Regions from separate parts of the Rossellomorea sp. ABR4_012 genome, predicted to be linked through region 3. Evidence: riboswitches for the same ligand, from Rfam matches in the RefSeq annotation. Region 3 holds a riboswitch; each other region holds the start of a gene.

Region 1 (6,770 bases), on a different contig from region 3:
CACCTTGCAGCTCGACATGGTGTTCTTCGTGTGTGTCACGATCAGTATAGGTGATCCCGTTCACTTTGTCGGTTCCGGTGATCTCCTGTGTCTGTGCGTTTGTGATGACCGTTACATTCGGCAGGCTGTGAAGACGTTTTTGCAGGACGTCGTCGGCTTTCAGTTCAGAGTTGAACTCGAGAACAGTTACATGGTTGACGATACCGGCAAGGTCGATCGCTGCTTCGATACCGGAGTTTCCGCCACCGATGACCGCCACGTCTTTTCCTTCGAATAATGGACCGTCACAGTGAGGGCAGTATGCCACACCTTTGTTCTTGAATTCCTGCTCGCCAGGGACGCCGATGTTTCTCCAGCGGGCACCTGTGGAGATGATCAGGCTTTTACTCTTAAGGACTGCGCCGTTTTCAAGTTCAAGTTCGATCAGGTCTTTCTTTTCCAGGCGCTTGGCACGCTGAAGGTTCATGACATCGATGCCGTAGTCCTTCACGTGTTCTTCAAGGCTAGCGACAAGCTTAGGGCCTTCTGTCTGCTTCACACTGATGAAGTTCTCGATGCTCATCGTGTCAAGGACCTGGCCGCCGAAGCGTTCGGCTACGATTCCCGTACGGATTCCTTTACGCGCTGCATAAATTGCCGCACTGGAACCGGCCGGTCCGCCTCCGACAACAAGGACGTCGTATGGATCCTTGCCGGAAAGTTCTTCAGCATCAGGGCCTTCAACGATTTTCGAAAGGATTTCTTCAAGCGTCGTACGTCCTCCGCTGAAGAATTCAGCATTCAGGTGTACGGATGGAACGGCCATGATGTTCTTGTATTCTGCTTCTTCTTTGTACGCGGCACCGTCAATCATCGTGTGAGTGATGTTCGGGTTGAGCACACTCATGATGTTCAGGGCTTGTACGACGTCAGGACAGTTGTGGCAGCTCAGGCTGACATACGTTTCAAAGTGATGTTCGCCTTTGATGCTCTTGATCTGATCGATGACGCTTTGGTCAACTTTCGGCGGTCTGCCGCTGACTTGAAGAAGGGCAAGCACCAATGATGTGAATTCGTGTCCGAGCGGGATACCGGCGAAATGGACCCCGGTATCTTCCTCTCCGGCACGATTCACGCTGAAGCTTGGCGTTCTTGGAAGTTCAGATTTTTCGACTGATATCTTAGAGGACATAGAAGCCAGCTCTTCTACGAGAGCCAGCATGTCCTTTGAAGTTTCATCTTCACCTGCTGAGACTTTCAGGACGATATCGCCTTCCATCATTTGCAGGTACTGTTCTAATTGTGCCTTAATATCTGCTTCGAGCATGATTTACTGCACTCCTTATAATTTACCAACTAAGTCAAGGCTTGGCTTAAGTGTTTCAGAACCTTCCTGCCATTTAGCCGGGCAAACTTCGCCTGGGTTTGTGCGCACATATTGTGCAGCCTTGATTTTGCTGATTAGGATATCTGCGTCACGGCCGATGCCGCCTGCATTGATTTCAACTGTTTGGATGACACCATCCGGATCGATGATGAATGTACCGCGGTCAGCAAGACCTTCTTCTTCGTTAAGTACTTCGAAGTTGCGAGTGATTGTTTGAGATGGATCCCCGATCATCGCATACTTGATTTTACCGATTTTTTCAGAGCTGTCGTGCCAGCCTTTATGTGTAAAGTGAGTATCTGTAGAAACGGAATATACTTCTACGCCAAGCTCTTTAAGAGCGTCGTAGTTATTTTGAAGGTCTTCAAGTTCTGTAGGGCATACGAATGTGAAGTCTGCAGGGTAGAAGCAGAAAATGCTCCATTGACCTTTCAGGCTTTCGTCAGTGACAGTGATGAACTCACCATCTTTGTATGCTTGTGCTGTGAATGGTTTTACTTCTGATCCGATTAAAGACATAATGTAAATTCCTCCTAAAAGTAGTATGTGGGATTGAGAATTATTAATAGTTTATAATAATTCTAATTCGATATTCATTATTATATAAGCTGGGGGAAATGTCAAGGAAGAAGATTTGATTATTTATATAAATAGACTATCGGTGTGGCTGGGGGAGGGACATCTTCCATTTTCGCTCTATATCGTTGTGGGGGAAAGTTTATCCGGATTGGAAGGTTGAATCTACGATATTGCGGACTTGGCGCAATTATATGGAATCCGGCTCAATTATTTTGAAAGTGGCGCAATTATATGGAATCCGGCGCAATAATTTTGAAAGTGGCGCAATTATATGGAAACCGGCGCAATTATTTTGAAAGTGGCACAATTATATGGAATCCGGCGCAATTATTTTGAAAGTGGCGCAATTATTTGGATTTCGGGGCAATTATTTTGAAAGTGGCACAATTATTTGGATTTCGGGGCAAATATTTTGAAAGTGGCGCAATTATATGGAATCCGGAGCAAATATTTTGAAAGTGGCGCAATTATATGGAAACCGGCGCAATTATTTTAAAAGTGGCGCAATTATATGGAAACCGGCGCAATTATTTTGAAAGTGGCGCAATTATTTGGATTTCGGCGCAATACCTGCAGAGAGAGTGGCTATGTTTCTCGTCTCAATAACTTATTTCTCAAAAAAGGCTAAACCTATTCTATAAATGAAGAATATGGTTTGTATCTTTACACTTAATTTATAGTATTCAACATAGTAAAAGGAATGTCCCTGCTATTACAAGTTTAAGAAGGGTTCTAATTAGTAGTGCTGAATATATTCTAGTATTCCTAATTGAGGGGCTGAGGTCGATATGAAATATGAACAAAATGATTTTGATGAAGAACTCAAAGTGAAAATAAAACGTATTGAATGGGCATTAATGGATTACTCTAAAGATTGGCGGATCAGTACATACCTGTTTTTGAAGAAAAGGATCTAGACTTTGAAGCTCGGTTCAATCAAGAGGGGGAGGACCATTTTAAGCCTGGATACAGTTCGTTGCTTTCAGTCGGCATTGCTGAAAAGGGAGGAGAGCTCATTGATTTGCATGTGATAAAAATATGGGTGTGTGAACGTTCTGTATTTGGTGTGCCGATATCAAAAGCGTTGCCGGGAAGTAAAATTACGGGTGAATTGTTAGATGAATCGATTGAAGAAGTGAAAGAGGAAATAATGGAATATGTGAAGGAAGCGCTCCTTGGATGAATGTATGAGTTACGGTCGAAGGGGTGGCCGCCTGAATGAAAGTAAGAATATAGCTTTAATAGATTGACAATTTTTCCACCATAGTGGTATAGTTGCCATACAAAACTATAAACATACTCTCTGATAATAGAGGCGCGAGAATGAGGAGTAGCTACCTTGAGGATGATGGATCCTGGGATGGGAAGTGAAAGGCAGATCGCCGAAACGGGAAACAGCCAATCGGTTTCCTGTTGGGCTGGCATTGAATAAGTGTCAGACTGTCACAATGGTCACGTTGTGGAGAACTATTGAAGAGATGTTAATACAGAATTCTTCAGAACGTTCTTCGTTTTGATCAGGAAACCGTATGAGCATCGCTTCATACGGTTTTTTTGTGTGGTTTTTTCGGAGGGATTTCAGGAGGAGATTCGATATGACAGCAATGGAAACGAATGTACAGGGACAGTTGGAGATCGGCGGGATGAGTACGGGCGAGCTTACCGCAGCGTACGGCACGCCGCTGATGGTATATGATGAGGAAATGATCCGGGGGAAGGCGCGCTCGTTCCGCGAGGCGTTCATCGAGAGCGGACTCGGGTTCCAGGTCGCGTATGCGAGCAAGGCGTTTTTGTGCAAGGAAATGGTAAGGCTTGCCGAAGAGGAGGACCTGTCGCTGGATGTCGTGTCCGGAGGGGAATTGTACACGGCGCTTAAAGCCGGGTTCCCGGCAGAGCGGATTCATTTTCACGGGAATAATAAGTCCGAGGAAGAGCTAATGATGGCGCTTGATGCGGAGATCGGCTGCTTTGTGGTTGACAGTTTCCTTGAGCTTGAACTCTTGCATGAGCTGGCGAAAGAGCGCGAGCAGCAGGTGAACATCCTGCTTCGTGTGACGCCGGGCGTTGAAGCACACACCCATGATTACATCATGACGGGGCAGGATGATTCGAAGTTCGGCTTCGGGATTTCGACCGGACAGGCTGACCGCGCGATGCAGATTGCCCTTTGCAAGCCGAATTATACGGTGCTCGGGATCCATTCCCATATCGGTTCGCAGATCTTTGAACTGGACGGATTCCAGCAGGCAATCACGGTGCTGTCTGATTTCCTTCAAGGGTTGAGACTGGAGTGCGACGTCACGCTGCCTGTCCTGAATATCGGCGGAGGATTCGGGGTCCGCTATACGGAAGAAGACAAGCCGCTTCCGATTTCCGAGTATGTCAGAGCAATCACGGACAGCGTGAAGGAAAGCTTCGGTGAGAACGGTTATCCGCTGCCGGAAGTATGGATCGAGCCGGGCCGCAGCATCGTGGCGGAAGCGGGTACCACTCTGTACAAGGTCGGATCGAAGAAAATCATTCCTGATGTGCGCACCTATGTGTCGGTGGATGGCGGCATGACCGATAATCTGCGCCCGGCTCTTTACGGAGCAAAATATCATGCAGTGCTGGCGAATCGTCCGAATGAAGAGTGCACGGAGCTTGTCAGCATCGCTGGTAAATGCTGCGAGTCCGGCGACATGCTCATCTGGGATCTGAAGCTGCCTCCGGTGAATTTCGGTGACACACTCGCTGTGTTCAGTACGGGTGCTTACGGGTATTCGATGGCGAACAATTATAACCGGATTCCGCGCCCTGCCGTTGTGTTTGTTAAGGACGGGGAGTCGCGTGTGGTGATTGAGCGTGAGAGTTATGCGGATTTGGTGAGGCTGGATCGGTAGGTAAATGGATTATTGCTGGTCAGCACCTCGGATGAAGCTGGATAGACCCTTATTTAAATAATAAAAAACGATCAGTGGCCATCTGATCGTTTTTTTGCATGGTCAGTTTGATGATTCAAACAATCCTGTCGACTTTGTGATCTTGATAGCCCCATTATTGGATTCTTTTACAGATGCCAGAAAATCAATAAACGATGATAATGTGTCATCGACCAGGGATTTATTTAACCCTGTGTTTGAAGAAAGCAGGTAATCTACAATTGCTTCTTCGTCTGTAATGTTCAACCCTCCAGGAAACCCTTTAAATACAATCTCGTTGAAAAAGCCCCCGAGCTGATCCCGCCCGTTTTCTATTCCAAATTTCAAGGCGTTCTTCCTGGCTGAAGGATAATCTAAATTTCGATCAAACTGTTTCAGCAGTTCTCCAAATTCTTTCATGTGATCGACCCCTATGGTAGAACAGTAAAATGTACCATCTGGTTTTAACACACGCCGGACTTCTTTCAATGCCTTTCGCCTATCAGAAACATGATACAGCATATGATTGGCGATGATGATATCAAAGCGGTTATCTTCAAAAGGAATATCCTCGATATTGAATTGCCGGTACTGGATTTCAGGCAGCCCTGTTAAATTCTTTTTAGCGGAATCGACCATACCTTCAGAATGGTCAGAGAGTGTGATGTTCCAACTGTCATTGATTCGTTCCCTGTTTTTAAGCCAAAAGGTGCCGTCTCCACATCCGATTTCAAGGATTCTGCTAGTTAGAGGAATTGTTAACTGTTCAAAGAGCCAGCTGTGCCAATCAACTTTATTTTCACTAAATTTTTCGTGAATGTTTATCCGTGTATTTAGTTTCGAGGAATTTTTATATTGATCTCCTAATGAACCCAAGGTTTCTCCCTCCAGTGATTTGTGAGTGATTCCTTAAAGAACAAGCAATGACAGCCCGCCAAGGAGCAGAAGTACAGTAACAGTCAATAGTGCTATTTTAGTGAATCTGCTTGATTTATGAAAAATCCTGAAATACATGTTCAACACCTCACTCAGTGTATTTATATAGCTACTATAGATACGATCGATGCAGGTGGGAAGTTTCATATTTATGCTAACGTTTCCAATCTATCATTGAACATTCAGGCAGACATCGTTTACTATAAAGAGGCAAACCAGAATTTATCAGAATTATTAAACGAATGAATTAGCGGAGGGGATCAAATGGGACGATTAGTGCATTTCGAAATTCATGTGGATGATGTGGAACGGGGAAAGGCGTTTTATGGTGAAGTATTCGGGTGGAAGTTTGAAGATTGGAGCGAATACGCAGGGATGCCTTATTTCGGGGCTGTGACGGGTGATGAGAGTGTGCCCGGGATCAATGGTGCGCTGATGAAGCGCAAAGGTCCTCGTCCTGAGGCTGGTCATCCGTTGAATGGGTATGCGTGTACGATGGGTGTTGAGGATTATGATGCAGTGGAGAAAAAGATCCTTGAACTTGGCGGCCAGGTAGGCGTGCCTAAATATGCCCTGCCTGGAATGGCTTGGCAGGGGTATTACACGGATCCTGAGGGGAATATTTTCGGGATTCATCAGCCGGATGAGAATGCGAAATAATTGTAGATGCTAAAAGGGTGCCTGTCCTTCTGTACGTGGTTTGTACATGGAGGCAGGCACCTTCTTTAAGTGACTACTTTTTATTGTTATAAATTGTGAATACCAAAAAGGATAGTAATAGTAAAAAGACAACACCCACTCCAAGGAGCATATCAATGATCATGTCCATAAAAACCCTCCAGTCAGGAAGTGACTACTGTTCATTATTCATCTCTTCTTCTTTCTTTTCATCGTGTCTCGAGAATAATAGAGTAAGAACAGCTGCTGATAATATGATACCTATGCATAAATAAAGCGGAAAATCCCACTTGAAATATAAGGCCGCTGAT
Region 2 (6,770 bases), 370 kb from region 3:
ACCCTCCTTAAAGAGCATAAGAATAGCTTGTAAGGGGGGATTTTTTTGTCAAAGTTTAAAACACACAAACCCCGAAGAGGAGGACCGCTGCCTTTTCGCCACGTGATGATCATTACCATCGTTTTCTTTATCTTTTCCACAGGAGCGGGTCTTTGGATCGTAAACCTGGGTTTGAAGCCAACCCTGCTTGCCTATGCAGAAACGCAAACGAGCAGAATCGGTACGATGGTCATCAATAAAGCGATCAACAAAAAAGTGGCCGGATCCATTGAGTTAGAGGAGATAACAGAAGAAGTAAAAAATGCAGAAGGGGAGGTGGTCTCTCTCAGTTTCAATACACAGAACATCAACCGCGTTCAGGGAGAAATCACTAATTTAGTACAATTATATTTAAAGGAAGCTGAAAAAGGAAATATCGAAAATCTGGAATACATCACCGACATTGAAATAGACGAGGAAGGAACAAAGGCGGATGAAGGAATCGTTTATTCCGTTCCTCTTGGTCAGGCTACAAACAATGCCTTACTCGGGAACTTGGGACCTAAAGTTCCGATCAGGTTCCATTCTATCGGGGACGTGCGTTCGGACATCAAACATACGGTAGAAGAGTTCGGGATAAACAATGCTCTCGTCAAGGTCTATGTGACCCTGACCGTAAATGTCCAAATCATCATCCCATTTGCAACCAAAACAGAAACCATCAAACAGGATGTATTAATCGCTATGGATACTGTTCATCTAGATGTTCCTCAGTTTTTCAATAACAGCGGCGACGGTGCATCACCATCGATTGAAATCCCGACGAACTGATTTAGGTTTTCTGATTTCAATGTTTACTTTTTTGCTAATAAATGATCTGAAGATTTCAGCAGGTTCCATCAATTGATTGGAGTGCAAGACGAAGACTCCTAACAGAAAAGCGGAAGGGCTTTGAAGAGAGGCGGGTGGCATAAGACGAATCGGCCATGAACGCGCTCTTTGCCTTCTTGGTCGGTTTGGGTTATGACATGTGCCTCTAACCTGCAGCTGGACAGATGGAACCCCTCAAATCTATACGACCAAAAAGGCTCACCAACTGCCAGCGGAAAGCGAAGTCTTGCAAGGAAATCAATTGCGGTAATCACGGATGGAAAAACCTGCCCATCCCCCATCCCGAATAAAAAGTTGTCAAAATAATGATAGTTTGATATATTTAAAAAGGAAATTTTAATATTATAACCACATCATCAATCCGATGGGGTAGAGGTGCAGGGTTCAAGAGTAAGCTGTTTGAGGATGACAACTGAGAGAACAGATGAAAGGGAACCTTTGCCGAAGCTGATATACTTGTCAAAAGTATATTTGCTGGGGTTATCTTGAAAAAGGGTAACACTGTCATTATAGGGGATACTCTATGATGGGGAGCTACAGATCGTGATGGAGCACTTACATTACTTATTAAAGGTAATGATAGGATCCTCTATCATTGCCTTTTTTTATTCCTCTGTCATGCTATGAGGTTCCCCCCTATCAAATAGGAGGAGGACATTATGGAAAACACGATTTATTCAATCATCCCGCCCCTTTTAGCCATTCTGATGGTTATCTTGACGAGACGCGTACTGCTTTCGCTGGGTGTAGGGATCATCGCTTCAGCACTTCTTATCACAGATTTCTCAATCACAGGCACATTCAGTAAGATATGGGAAGCCGTCAAGGGCATTTTCGTCTCCGACGGTGCATTGAATACCTGGAATGTGTACATCATTTTATTCCTATTGATTCTTGGAGTCATCACAGCTTTCGTTAACATTTCAGGCGGAAGCCGAGCATTCGGTGAATGGGCAATGAAACGGGTGAAGACAAGAAGAGGCGCGCAATTATTGGCGGCTGTTTTAGGTATCATTATCTTCATTGATGATTATTTCAATGCGCTTGCGGTCGGACAGGTTGCTAGACCGATTACGGACCGCCACAAAATCTCACGTGCGAAACTCGCTTATATCATTGACTCGACATCGGCTCCGGTCTGTGTGGTTTCACCGGTATCAAGCTGGGGAGCATATATCATCGGTATCATCGGATCGATTCTTGCCGCACACAGCATCACTGAATACACAGCTTTCTCAGCATTCATACAAATGATCCCAATGAACCTCTATGTATGGGCAGCTCTACTATTAGTGTTGATCGTTGCTTACAGAGGATTTGATTTCGGGAAAATGAAGGAACATGAAGAAAGAGCGATTTCGACTGGAAATCTTTATGACCCGAATAAAGATATCCCGGGTGAACTTAAGAACGACCTGCCTGTAAGCTCTAAAGGTTCGGTCGGTGATCTGGCATGGCCGATCATCGCCCTGGTTGTCGGAACAGTCGGTATGATGCTATGGACGGGATATAAGGCAGTTGGTTCGTTTGATATCCTCCCTGTATTTGAAAATACAGATGTTACAAAATCATTATTATATGGAAGTTTATTCGCATTGGCAATTGCATTTATTCTTTTCTTCCGCCAAGTCAGCTTGAAGGGAGTTGGAGGAAGCGCAGCTGGAACAGCAGTTGTCGAAGGAATCAAATCCATGCTTCCTGCTGTTTACATCCTTATCTTTGCATGGGCGATCGTCACTCTGATCGATGAGCTTCAAACAGGAACGTATTTAGCTGGATTGGTTGAAAAATCGAACATGCCAGTTGAGATCCTGCCTGTGCTGCTATTCTTGGTGGCCGGCGTCATGGCATTCTCTACAGGGACTTCCTGGGGATCATTCGGAATCCTGCTTCCGATTGCGGGAGAAATCGCAGCAGCAACCGATGTAAGTGTCTTACTTCCTGCAATGGCAGCTGTTTTAGCAGGTGCGGTCCTTGGAGACCATTGTTCACCAATTTCCGATACTACGATCCTGTCTTCAACCGGAGCCGGAAGCAATCATATCGACCACGTACTCACGCAGATTCCGTATGCACTCATCGGCGCAGTGGCAGCTTCGATCGGTTACCTCGTATTAGGATTCACCGGAAGCACCCTGCTTGGATTACTCGTAGTCATCGTGCTGGTCGCGGCTCTTGGATTTATAAAAGGAAAGAGTTCAGATACAACAGTTTCACAATAAGTGCACTCCAAAAACCAGAGGCAGATTTGCTTCTGGTTTTTTTGTTGTCCAGCTCCAGGGCTTAGAAGCACATGTTGACTAAATCTTCCATTAAATAGAAGATAAGTCATTAGACATGCTTCTACCAGTCCCCATTTTCTCATATCTATAGGAGGAGAGAGGTGAGTTGACGTGAAGGTAAAGGTGATTGGTTATGATGACTTGCACTATCCCCAAGACTTATTATCCATTGTAAGAAACGGGCTGCCGGAAACTGAGTCGGACCCAAAACGTGTATTGATATTAGGAGCGGGGATGTCTGGGCTGGTTGCGGCATCCCTGCTTAAAAGAGCTGGTCATAAAGTGATCGTTTTAGAAGGGAATGATCGGATAGGCGGCAGGGTCTATACGGTACGAGAACCATTTACGTACGGAAATTACCTTGATTTTGGGGCGATGAGGATCCCTGAAAATCATGAGCTTGTATTCGAATACATCAATAGATTTAATCTCCCTGTTAATCGCTTCTTGAATTCCACCCCTCAGGATATGTTATTTGTAAACAATGTCCTGGTCTCGAAAAAGGAGTATAGAAGAAATCCGGATATATTGGGCTTCCCTCTTGAAGGAGAAGAAAAAGGAAAGAGCGCAACTGAGCTTTTCCTTGAGGCGACCCGGCCTTTCTTTGATGTGTATTCCGCCAGCACTCAAGAACAGAAGGATGAGTTGAAGCAGAAATTTTCCACTTACTCCATGGGCGATTATTTACTTGCCAATCCGTATGGGAAATCACTTTCAGAGAACGCAGTGCGGAAAATTGCTGTCATGCTGGGGATTGAAGGCTTCCCTAACTTCTCTTTCATAGATATAATAACGGACATCATTTACCCGATATTCAGTGAAAAAATAAAGTTTTATGAAATAACAGGTGGAAATGATCAACTTCCCCGTTCCTTCATCAGCGAGCTTCAAAAAGAAATCAAGCTAAATCGCAGAGTGGAGAAAATCATCCAGGAAGATCATGGCGTATCAGTACGTACTGTAAACCCGGTTACAGGGAAGATATACCGATATACGGGGGACTATGCCATCGTAACCATGCCGTTCACTGTCCTTCAATTCGTCGACATTGTTCCATATGATTCAGTTTCATTTAAAAAATGGCAGGCAATTAGAGAAGTGAATAATGTCCAGGCAGTGAAGATCGGAATCGAGTTTAAAAGCAAGTTCTGGGAGAAGATGGGGTATGGCAATATAACCAGTGACCTGCCGTTAAAATTCACTTACATTCCAAGCCACGGGATTGGTTCTGATGGTCCGGGGATATTGCTGGCAAGTTACAGCTGGGGAAGCGATGCCGTATTATGGAATAGCTTATCGAATGAAGGTTTGGTTCGACTCGTGCTGAAGGATTTAGCAAAGATATATGGAAACATCGTATATACGGAATTTTTGAAGGCAGTTTGGTTCAATTGGAGTCAAAACCCTTACTCTGCGGGATGTTTTACACTCTTTACCCCGCAGCAGCAGAAAAATTTTGATGAGATTACCCGGAAACCGGAAGGAAGGCTCCATTTTGCGGGAGAACATACTTCCTCCTTCCACGGATGGATAGAAGGGGCCGTAGAATCAGGAATCCGGACGGCCTATGAAGTCCATCATAGATAAACACAAAGTAAAATTTACTAGTAAATGGGATTAAAAGTGATTATTTTCCATCTAATTCTCTGATAGAGGGCAAATCGAACTATAAAAGTAGATATTGTCTCGAAAATAGAAAATTTTGCTTTGACAATTGTCCTAGAACTAGCTATACTGACTTTAGATTAAATAATCTGAAAATATAAAAATTTCAATTACCTTTTAATTGGTAGTTGGAAACATTGGGGGGAACCAACATGGAAAAACGTGCCCAGTTTGGAACACGTGCAGGATTTATCCTGGCTGCAGTAGGGTCTGCTATCGGGTTGGGAAACATTTGGCGTTTTCCGGCGGTAGCGTATGAAAATGGTGGAGGAGCATTCTTTATACCTTATCTTTTTGCTCTTTTGACTGCCGGTATTCCATTACTGGTATTGGAATTCACGATAGGACATAAGTACCGCGGCTCTGCACCATTATCTTATTTCCGCATGAATAAAAAGACAGAATGGCTTGGATGGTGGCAGGTACTCGTGGCATTTGTCATTTCCACCTATTATGCCGTCATCATAGCATGGGCGATGGCTTACAGTGTATTCGCTTTCAACAAAGGCTGGGGAGACGATACAGAAGGATTCTTATTCGGTGAGTATCTGAAGCTTTCCGTAGATCCTGGGCAGACCGGAAGCATTGTCGGCGGAGTTTTCATCCCGCTTGTCATCGTTTGGGTCATTACACTTGGCATCCTCTTTAAAGGTGTAAAGAAAGGTATCGAAGTAGCGAACAAGATCTTTATTCCTGCACTTGTTATTTTATTCCTGATCATTGTGGTTCGCGCTTTAACGTTACCAGGGGCACTTGATGGACTGGATGCATTCTTCAAACCGGATTTCAGTAAGATTGCAGATCCAGGTGTATGGGTCGCTGCATACGGACAGATCTTCTTCAGTTTATCGATTGCATTTGCGATCATGATCACGTACTCAAGTTATCTTCCGAAGAAATCGGATATCACGAACAACGCATTCATCACAGGATTCAGTAACTCTGGATTTGAGCTTCTTGCCGGTATCGGTGTATTCGCGGCACTTGGATTCATGGCTCAAACACAGGGAGTCGGGGTTCAGGAAGTAGTAAGCGGGGGAGTTGGCTTGGCATTCGTTGTCTTCCCGCAAATCATCAATGAATTCCCTGCTCTGAATGGTCTGTTCGGATTCTTGTTCTTCGCTTCACTTGTACTGGCGGGATTATCATCACTTATCTCGATTTCAGAAACTTATGTAGCGGCGATTAAAGAGAAATTCGGCATTTCCCGTACAAAGGCAGTAGCATTCGGTGGAGGGCTTTCTGCAGTCATTTCACTTCTGTTCGCAACGCAGGGCGGATTATTATTCCTTGATGTTGCCGACTACTTCATCAACCAATTCGGTGTAGCGTTCATCGGATTAGTGGAAGTAATCGTAGTGGCATGGTTCTTGCGTAAGATCAATACGTTCCGTGATCATTCAAACGGTATCTCAGACATCCAGCTTGGCGGCTGGTGGAAGGTTTGCCTTGGTGTCATCACACCGGTTGTGCTCGGATGGATGATGTTTGGATTATTCAAGATGAACCTTCTTAAAGAATTCGAGACGGAAACAGGGAACTATGGAGGATACTCAGATGCCTTTGTCCTTTACAGCGGCTGGTTCGTAGCAGCCTTTGCTATAATTGTCGGAGTGGCATTAACCTTCAAACGCTGGCATTCCAAAACAGAAGCTGAAAGCTATAAGGAGGTAAGCTGACATGAGCGGTAGTGCAATCATTATGTTAGTTGTCGGTGTCGTCATCATTTGGGGAGGCCTTGCAGCAAGTATCACTAATGCAGTGTCCAAATCAAAAAAAGCATCATAATATGAGCTGTATGAAGAAGCAGGCGATGGAGCATCCATCGCCTGTTTTTCTTTACTCCATTAAAGGCCCGTCCCGCATCGCTTTAAAGCGGTGCGGGACGGGCCTTCTGTTATCGTTTTTTGCTTTTGATACGGTCTTGCCGTTCCCATTGCCGCAGATGTGGAT
Region 3 (6,770 bases):
AATCAACCCATAGTCCACCCATTGAATAGTGAACGGCAGGGAAGATTTTCATCGGTACTTTACGTGGGTCATCACCCATGAATTTTTCATAGATTTCAATGATTCCGCCAAGTTTGATGTCAAGCTCCTTGGAATCTTTATGAGATAAATCAAGGTATACCATGTTTTCTCCGTTGATACCAAGCTTCTGATTTACGCATACGTCGAAGATTTCACGTGTTGCGATATCACGAGGTACAAGGTTTCCGTATGCAGGATACTTTTCTTCAAGGAAGTACCACGGCTTACCATCTTTATACGTCCATACACGTCCGCCTTCACCACGTGCAGATTCACTCATCAGACGCAGTTTGTCGTCTCCAGGGATCGCTGTCGGGTGGATTTGGATGAACTCACCGTTTGAATAGTAAGCACCTTGCTGATACACGATGGATGCCGCAGAACCGGTATTGATGACAGAGTTCGTGGACTTACCGAAGATAATTCCAGGTCCCCCTGTCGCCATGATCACAGCGTCTGCTGCAAACGACTTGATTTCCATCGTCTGAAGATTTTGGGCAACGATTCCTCGTGCAATTCCCTCGTCATCCACGACCACTCCGAGGAACTCCCATCCTTCAAATTTGTTCACAAGACCCGCTACTTCATGACGGCGGACCTGCTCGTCCAATGCATAAAGAAGCTGCTGCCCTGTTGTTGCACCGGCAAACGCAGTACGGTGATGCTGAGTTCCTCCAAAACGTCGGAAATCGAGCAGACCTTCCGGCGTACGGTTGAACATGACTCCCATACGGTCAAGCAGGTGAATAATACCCGGTGCTGCTTCTGTCATTGCTTGAACAGGAGGCTGATTCGCTAAGAAGTCCCCTCCGTATACAGTATCATCAAAATGTTCCCAAGGAGAATCCCCTTCTCCTTTCGTGTTAACGGCTCCATTTATACCACCTTGAGCACAGACAGAGTGGGAACGCTTAACGGGTACAAGTGAGAATAAATCTACTTCCGCTCCAACTTCTGCTGCTTTGATTGTGGCCATCAAGCCGGCTAATCCGCCGCCGACTACAATGATTTTGCCTTTACTCATCGTGACTCACTCCTTTTCCTACCAAAGTTGCCAGCTGATATCTATCAGACTTCTATATTTTCTTCTCTTATACAAATGCGAAGATTGCGCGCATACCAACTACCGATAACGCTACAAAAATTCCGATTGTTACATATGTAGCTATTAATTGAGAACGCGGTGAAACGGTGATTCCCCAGCTTACACAGAATGACCATAAGCCATTGGCAAAGTGGAAGATCGTTGATAGTACACCAATAACATAAAATACGAGCATGAGTGGATTAGATAAAATGTTTTCCATCATTTGAAAGTTCACTTCCGCTCCGAATGCAGCAGCAACCCTTGTTTCCCATACATGCCATGTCACAAAGATAAACGTGATTACCCCTGAAACACGCTGAAGCAGGAACATCCAGTTGCGGAAATAGCCGTATTTAGTGGCGTTATTCTTAGATGTGAACGCAATGTAAATTCCATAGATTGCATGGAAATACAATGGTAGGAAGATGATAAAGATTTCAAGGAAATAACGGAAAGGCAGACTTTCCATAAAATGTGCCGCTTGATTAAATGATTCTTCCCCGCCTGTTGCAAAATGGTTCACGACTAAATGTTGAGTTAAAAATAATCCAACTGGAATAACACCTAGTAATGAATGAAGCCTGCGATAATTGAATTCTCGATTTCCAGCCATGATTTACCCCCCTTAATCATAAAATATGAGGCCGTTTTCTAATCAACATCCTCATTAGACTACGATACATATTTTATGTTGTAACAATTATGTGACAAGTTTCATTTTACTCCCATAGAGTGGAAGCGTCAAGAAAACGGATACATAAATTCGACAATATCGCTAAAATATTTTTAATAAAAAGATAATGAATAAAACCAGTTAAATCCATGTTTAATAGTTAGAAAATTCTAATTATTAAACAAAATCATTATACCACCAAAATATCCCAACTTCCATTTTACATGTTTGGGATGATTATTCTTCCATACATGTATATAATAGTTTTATAGAAAGAGGGGATTTACTTGGAACAGAAAAAAGAAGAAATCTACGAACCAACCGTTCCAATTTTCGGCTATGAAATGATAAGGGACATCCTGCTCCCGGATATTTTAGGAAAACATACTCCCGAGATTTTATATTGGGGAGGCAAGCAGCTCTCCAGAAAATTCCCCCTTCAATCAATGGATGAATGCTCATCCTTTTTTGATGAGGCAGGCTGGGGAACGTTAACGGTTGTCGAACAAAAGAAAAACGAAATGACCTTTGAACTGCGCGGTTCATTTGTCGAAAGACGCTTATCACTACAGTCAGACGTTACATTCAAATTGGAAGCAGGCTTTCTTGCAGAGCAGATCCAGCTCCAAAAGAAATGCACGACCGAAGCAGCAGACGAGATACATAAACGTAATCAATCCGTGAAGATCACCGCCCGCTGGGATGAAAAAGATAAAGTTGAATAGCGGCGCATGAACGAATAGATGAATGGGAAAAGGGTTGACTCTGATGAGGAGTCAACCCTTTTTAGTTTACAGCGTCACTTCTTCAACTTGGACGGCATCCAGTTTGAAAGCCGTATGTAAGACTCCTGCAGCTTTCTGCATATTTTTCTGATCGACTACAGCCGACACCTTGATTTCAGACGTACTGACCATTTTGACGACAATGTCATTTTGAGCAAGGACTTCGAACATTTCTGCAGCCACTCCTGGATTTGATATCATCCCTGATCCGACAATGGATACCTTGGCAAGATCCCGTTCATGTTCGATATGAGTAAACCCCAATTCTCCCTGATTCTTATCCAATACAGCCAATGCATCATCGAGGTCATGTTCCTTGATTGAAAAAGATAGATTTGTAGTATTCCGGTCTGTCTGGCTCTGGATGATGATGTCTACGTTCAAATGATTCTTAGCAAGTGTGGTGAATACTGAAGACAAGCCTGTCAGGGCATTTCCGAGTCCAAACACAGTCACCCGTACAATTTCGTCTTCGAATGCGACACCTCTTACCACTAAATTCTGTTCCATGCTTGCTTCCTCCTCAATATACGTACCTTCCACTTTTTCAAGACTAGATCTGACTTCTAATGGGATTTGATAATTTTTTGCAAATTCAACCGCCCGCGGATGAAGGACCCCTGCACCTAAATTGGCTAGCTCAAGCATTTCATCATACGAAATGGAAGGCAGTTTTCGGGCACCTTCGATATACCGCGGGTCAGACGTATAGACGCCGTCGACATCGGTATAAATATCACAGCGGTCAGCTTTTAATGCAGCTGCGATTGCCACTGCTGTCGTGTCGGATCCTCCGCGCCCAAGTGTGGTGATTTCCCCGGATGGCGTCATTCCCTGGAACCCTGCTACGATAACGATCTTTCCGCTCTGAAGCTGTGTTGTCATTTTCTCGGTATGGATATTGGTGATACGTGCATTACTATGAACAGATTCTGTTTCGATCCCGGCCTGCCATCCAGTATACGAAATGGCCTCCTGACCGGCTTGCAGCAATGCCATCGTCAATAGAGAAATTGTCACCTGTTCGCCCGTGGATAAAAGCATATCCATTTCTCTTTTACTTGGGTGAGAAGTGATTTCCCTCGCTAAACCGACTAATGTATCAGTTGTTTTACCCATTGCGGACACGACAACGACAACATCATTTCCCCGATTCTTCTCCTCCAAAATCCTTGACGCAACATTTTGAATTTTTTCAACAGAACCTACTGAAGTTCCACCGAATTTTTGAACGATAATACTCACAGCTTCTCCTTCTTTCTCTTTGAGTGTAAAAATAAAATCTTTTTCTGAAGAGAATCATCTGACTGCTGCACAAATCCCGCGCCTGCTGAATGACTTAAACGCCGGCAGTCCCATGCCAAATAATAAAAAAAGCAATGAGACGGATATCTCATTGCTTTATGAACTTAGAGTAAAAAATACTTAATCGTTCATCGGCATTGTGAGATAGCTCTCCAAGATTGATTCATCTTGACAATCCTGCATTTCTTAAACGCAGAACCAGCGGAATTAGTATGAGCCTAACACCACTTCGGCGACTCTCCCCTTTCCAGACATCTCGACGGAGCCCATACTCCTCTTTGCCTGTACTCTTGAAGTTCGCACCTCTATCACCACTATTTAAAGTGATAATGTTTTAAATTATCGATAATTATAGCACACGAAAAAAATGGAAGCAATGAGTTTTTTCAGAATAGTTCCGTTTAATTTATTGCTCATTTCTCAGATAAAATAAGAAAGCCTGAACCAAGCTTGCTTGATTCTGGCTTTCTTATTTTATCTGGGACTTTTCAGCATTAGCTGAAAAGCGGGTGAAACGAACGTTTCACCCGAATGAGCAATAAACACATCTATTTCATTCCTGCAGCTTCTCATGCAAAACCTTCGCAACAGCCTCCGGAATACCGATATCCTGTAATTCTTCCACAGTTGCTTCTTTCATTTTCTTCATCGAACCGAAATGCTTTAGTAGCTGCTTTTTCCGTTTGGGGCCGATACCATCGATTTCATCCAGTATTGACTGGAAGACGCTTTTCCCGCGGAGCTGGCGGTGGAAGGTGATGGCAAAGCGGTGGACTTCGTCCTGGATCCGCTGAAGCAGATAGAATTCCTGACTCCGTTTTTCAAGAGGGACGACCTGCAGCGGGTTACCGTACAGCAGCTCAGATGTCTGATGTTTTTCATCCTTCGCCAGACCGCCGAGAGGTATATCTAGACCCAGTTCATTTTCAATCACATCACGCGCAGCTTCAATCTGTCCTTTACCCCCGTCAATGATGATAAGATCCGGCAATGGAAGACCATCCTTCAATACTCTTGAATATCTTCTCCTCACCACTTCCCTCATTGATTCATAATCATCCGGCCCTTTAACTGTTTTGATTTTATACTTTCGGTATTCTTTCTTCGCAGGCTTTCCGTCTATGAAGACAATCATGGCCGACACAGGAGCGGAACCCTGGATGTTGGAGTTATCAAATGCTTCGATCCGGAATGGCGTATAGATTCCCATTTGCTCGCCTAACCTTTCGATTGCTTTGATGGTTCTCTCCTCGTCCCGCTCAATCAAGGCGAATTTCTCATCAAGCGCCTGCTTGGCATTTTTCTCAGCCAATTTTACCAGTTCTTTTTTCTTTCCCCTCTTCGGCTGTGTGATTTTGACTTCCAATAATTTCGCTGCCAGCTCTTCATCGATTTCCTCAGGAAGAAAGATCTCCCTCGGTTTAAAATGGTTCGCTTTTGAATAAAACTGACCTAAGAATGTAAGGAATTCATCTTCCGGTTCGTTGTAAAGAGGAAATAGCGAAACATCGCGTTCAATGAGTTTCCCCTGCCTTACAAAAAATACCTGTACGCACATCCAGCCTTTATCGACTGCAAAACCGAATACATCACGGTCGGTAAAATCCGTCATCGTCATCTTCTGCTTTTCCATCGTTGCTTCTATGTGAAGGATTTGATCACGGAATTCCTTTGCTCGTTCAAACTCGAGGTTTTCAGAAGCTTCCTTCATTTTTCCGGATAATTCCTTCTTGATTTCCTTGTATCCCCCGTTTAAGAATCGGGCAATTTCATCGGTCATTTGCCTGTACGTTTCCTTGCTTACTTCTTTTACACAAGGGGCGAGGCATTGCCCCATATGGTAATAGAGACAGACTCTGTCAGGCAGGGTTGTACATTTTCGCAGTGGATATAGACGATCCAGCAGTTTTTTCGTTTCATTTGCTGCACCTACATTCGGATAAGGCCCGAAGTACTTCCCTTTTCCCCGCTGCACCTTGCGAGTCGTGATTAAGCGGGGGTGGCGTTCATTTGTCAGTTTAATGAATGGATAGCTTTTGTCATCCTTCAGCATCACGTTGTATTTAGGATCATATTTTTTAATCAGGTTCATCTCTAGTACTAGAGCTTCCAGGTCCGAAGAGGTCATGATATATTCAAAGTCTTCGATTTCCCCTACCAGCCTCTGTGTTTTCGCATCATGGGAACCTGTGAAATAAGAACGGACACGATTTTTCAATACTTTTGCCTTGCCTACGTAGATAATCGTGCCTTGCCTGTCTTTCATCAAGTAACATCCAGGCTGATCGGGCAGTAAGGCTAATTTATTTGTAATGACACGATTCACTCTCTCTCCCCCTTCAAATCTTCCCATTTATATATTTTAATCGTGGAGTATACTGGGTCCAGCATCTCCTGTGAATGAAATGTCTTCACTTCTTTAACCCTGGACCCGATATCCACCCCTTGCTGTTTAAATCCATTTACAACTTGATTGGTTATATATATATCCTTTCCGGAATGTCTGATATCCTGCAGGAATTGTGAGTACGTTAAGACCCGCTTATGTGAAAAATCAACATCCAGGTACGCATATACCCTCGTTTCTTCCCATGTATACACCATTATAGGAGATTCATCATTGATGTCTGAAAAGAAAACTGCCGATTGGTAGACAGCAGGGGGATTGGCATTATATTTGTTCAATATTTCCAGCCCTTTACCCATATGAATGATCAGCCAGATGATCAATAAACCTCCCGTGATTTTGGTTGCGTTTCTTAACCAGCTGACGATCAAGAAAAAGCCGAGGAGTAAAGCTAAGGGAAGTATATGTCTCGGTTTATCAATATTTTGGGCAAACAACCCCCAGAATAAATAA

The links. Region 3 has a riboswitch for lysine ahead of ACXAFV_RS07335 (aspartate kinase). Riboswitches for the same ligand answer to the same signal wherever they lie in the genome.
Region 1: another riboswitch for lysine. It lies ahead of lysA (diaminopimelate decarboxylase); the one in region 3 lies ahead of ACXAFV_RS07335 (aspartate kinase).
Region 2: another riboswitch for lysine. It lies ahead of ACXAFV_RS05535 (Na+/H+ antiporter NhaC family protein); the one in region 3 lies ahead of ACXAFV_RS07335 (aspartate kinase).

Annotation. Positions count from the first base shown of each region.
Region 1 covers NZ_JBSWVK010000002.1:320,445-327,214, forward strand. The annotation lists gene ahpF (alkyl hydroperoxide reductase subunit F) at 1-1,309, opposite strand, end outside; gene ahpC (alkyl hydroperoxide reductase subunit C) at 1,322-1,885, opposite strand; gene ACXAFV_RS11150 (hypothetical protein) at 2,734-2,862, shown strand; gene ACXAFV_RS11155 (hypothetical protein) at 2,922-3,128, shown strand; lysine riboswitch at 3,248-3,423, shown strand; gene lysA (diaminopimelate decarboxylase) at 3,541-4,827, shown strand; gene ACXAFV_RS11165 (class I SAM-dependent methyltransferase) at 4,930-5,721, opposite strand; gene ACXAFV_RS11170 (VOC family protein) at 6,046-6,441, shown strand; gene ACXAFV_RS11175 (hypothetical protein) at 6,635-6,770, opposite strand, start outside.
Region 2 covers NZ_JBSWVK010000001.1:1,135,839-1,142,608, forward strand. The annotation lists gene yunB (sporulation protein YunB) at 46-810, shown strand; lysine riboswitch at 1,233-1,415, shown strand; gene ACXAFV_RS05535 (Na+/H+ antiporter NhaC family protein) at 1,530-3,092, shown strand; gene ACXAFV_RS05540 (flavin monoamine oxidase family protein) at 3,264-4,739, shown strand; gene ACXAFV_RS05545 (sodium-dependent transporter) at 4,970-6,496, shown strand; gene ACXAFV_RS05550 (methionine/alanine import family NSS transporter small subunit) at 6,498-6,605, shown strand; gene ACXAFV_RS05555 (M23 family metallopeptidase) at 6,715-6,770, opposite strand, start outside.
Region 3 covers NZ_JBSWVK010000001.1:1,507,705-1,514,474, reverse strand. The annotation lists gene sdhA (succinate dehydrogenase flavoprotein subunit) at 1-1,084, opposite strand, end outside; gene ACXAFV_RS07345 (succinate dehydrogenase cytochrome b558 subunit) at 1,152-1,760, opposite strand; gene ACXAFV_RS07340 (YslB family protein) at 2,108-2,545, shown strand; gene ACXAFV_RS07335 (aspartate kinase) at 2,612-3,850, opposite strand; lysine riboswitch at 4,048-4,226, opposite strand; gene uvrC (excinuclease ABC subunit UvrC) at 4,464-6,236, opposite strand; gene ACXAFV_RS07325 (hypothetical protein) at 6,233-6,770, opposite strand, start outside.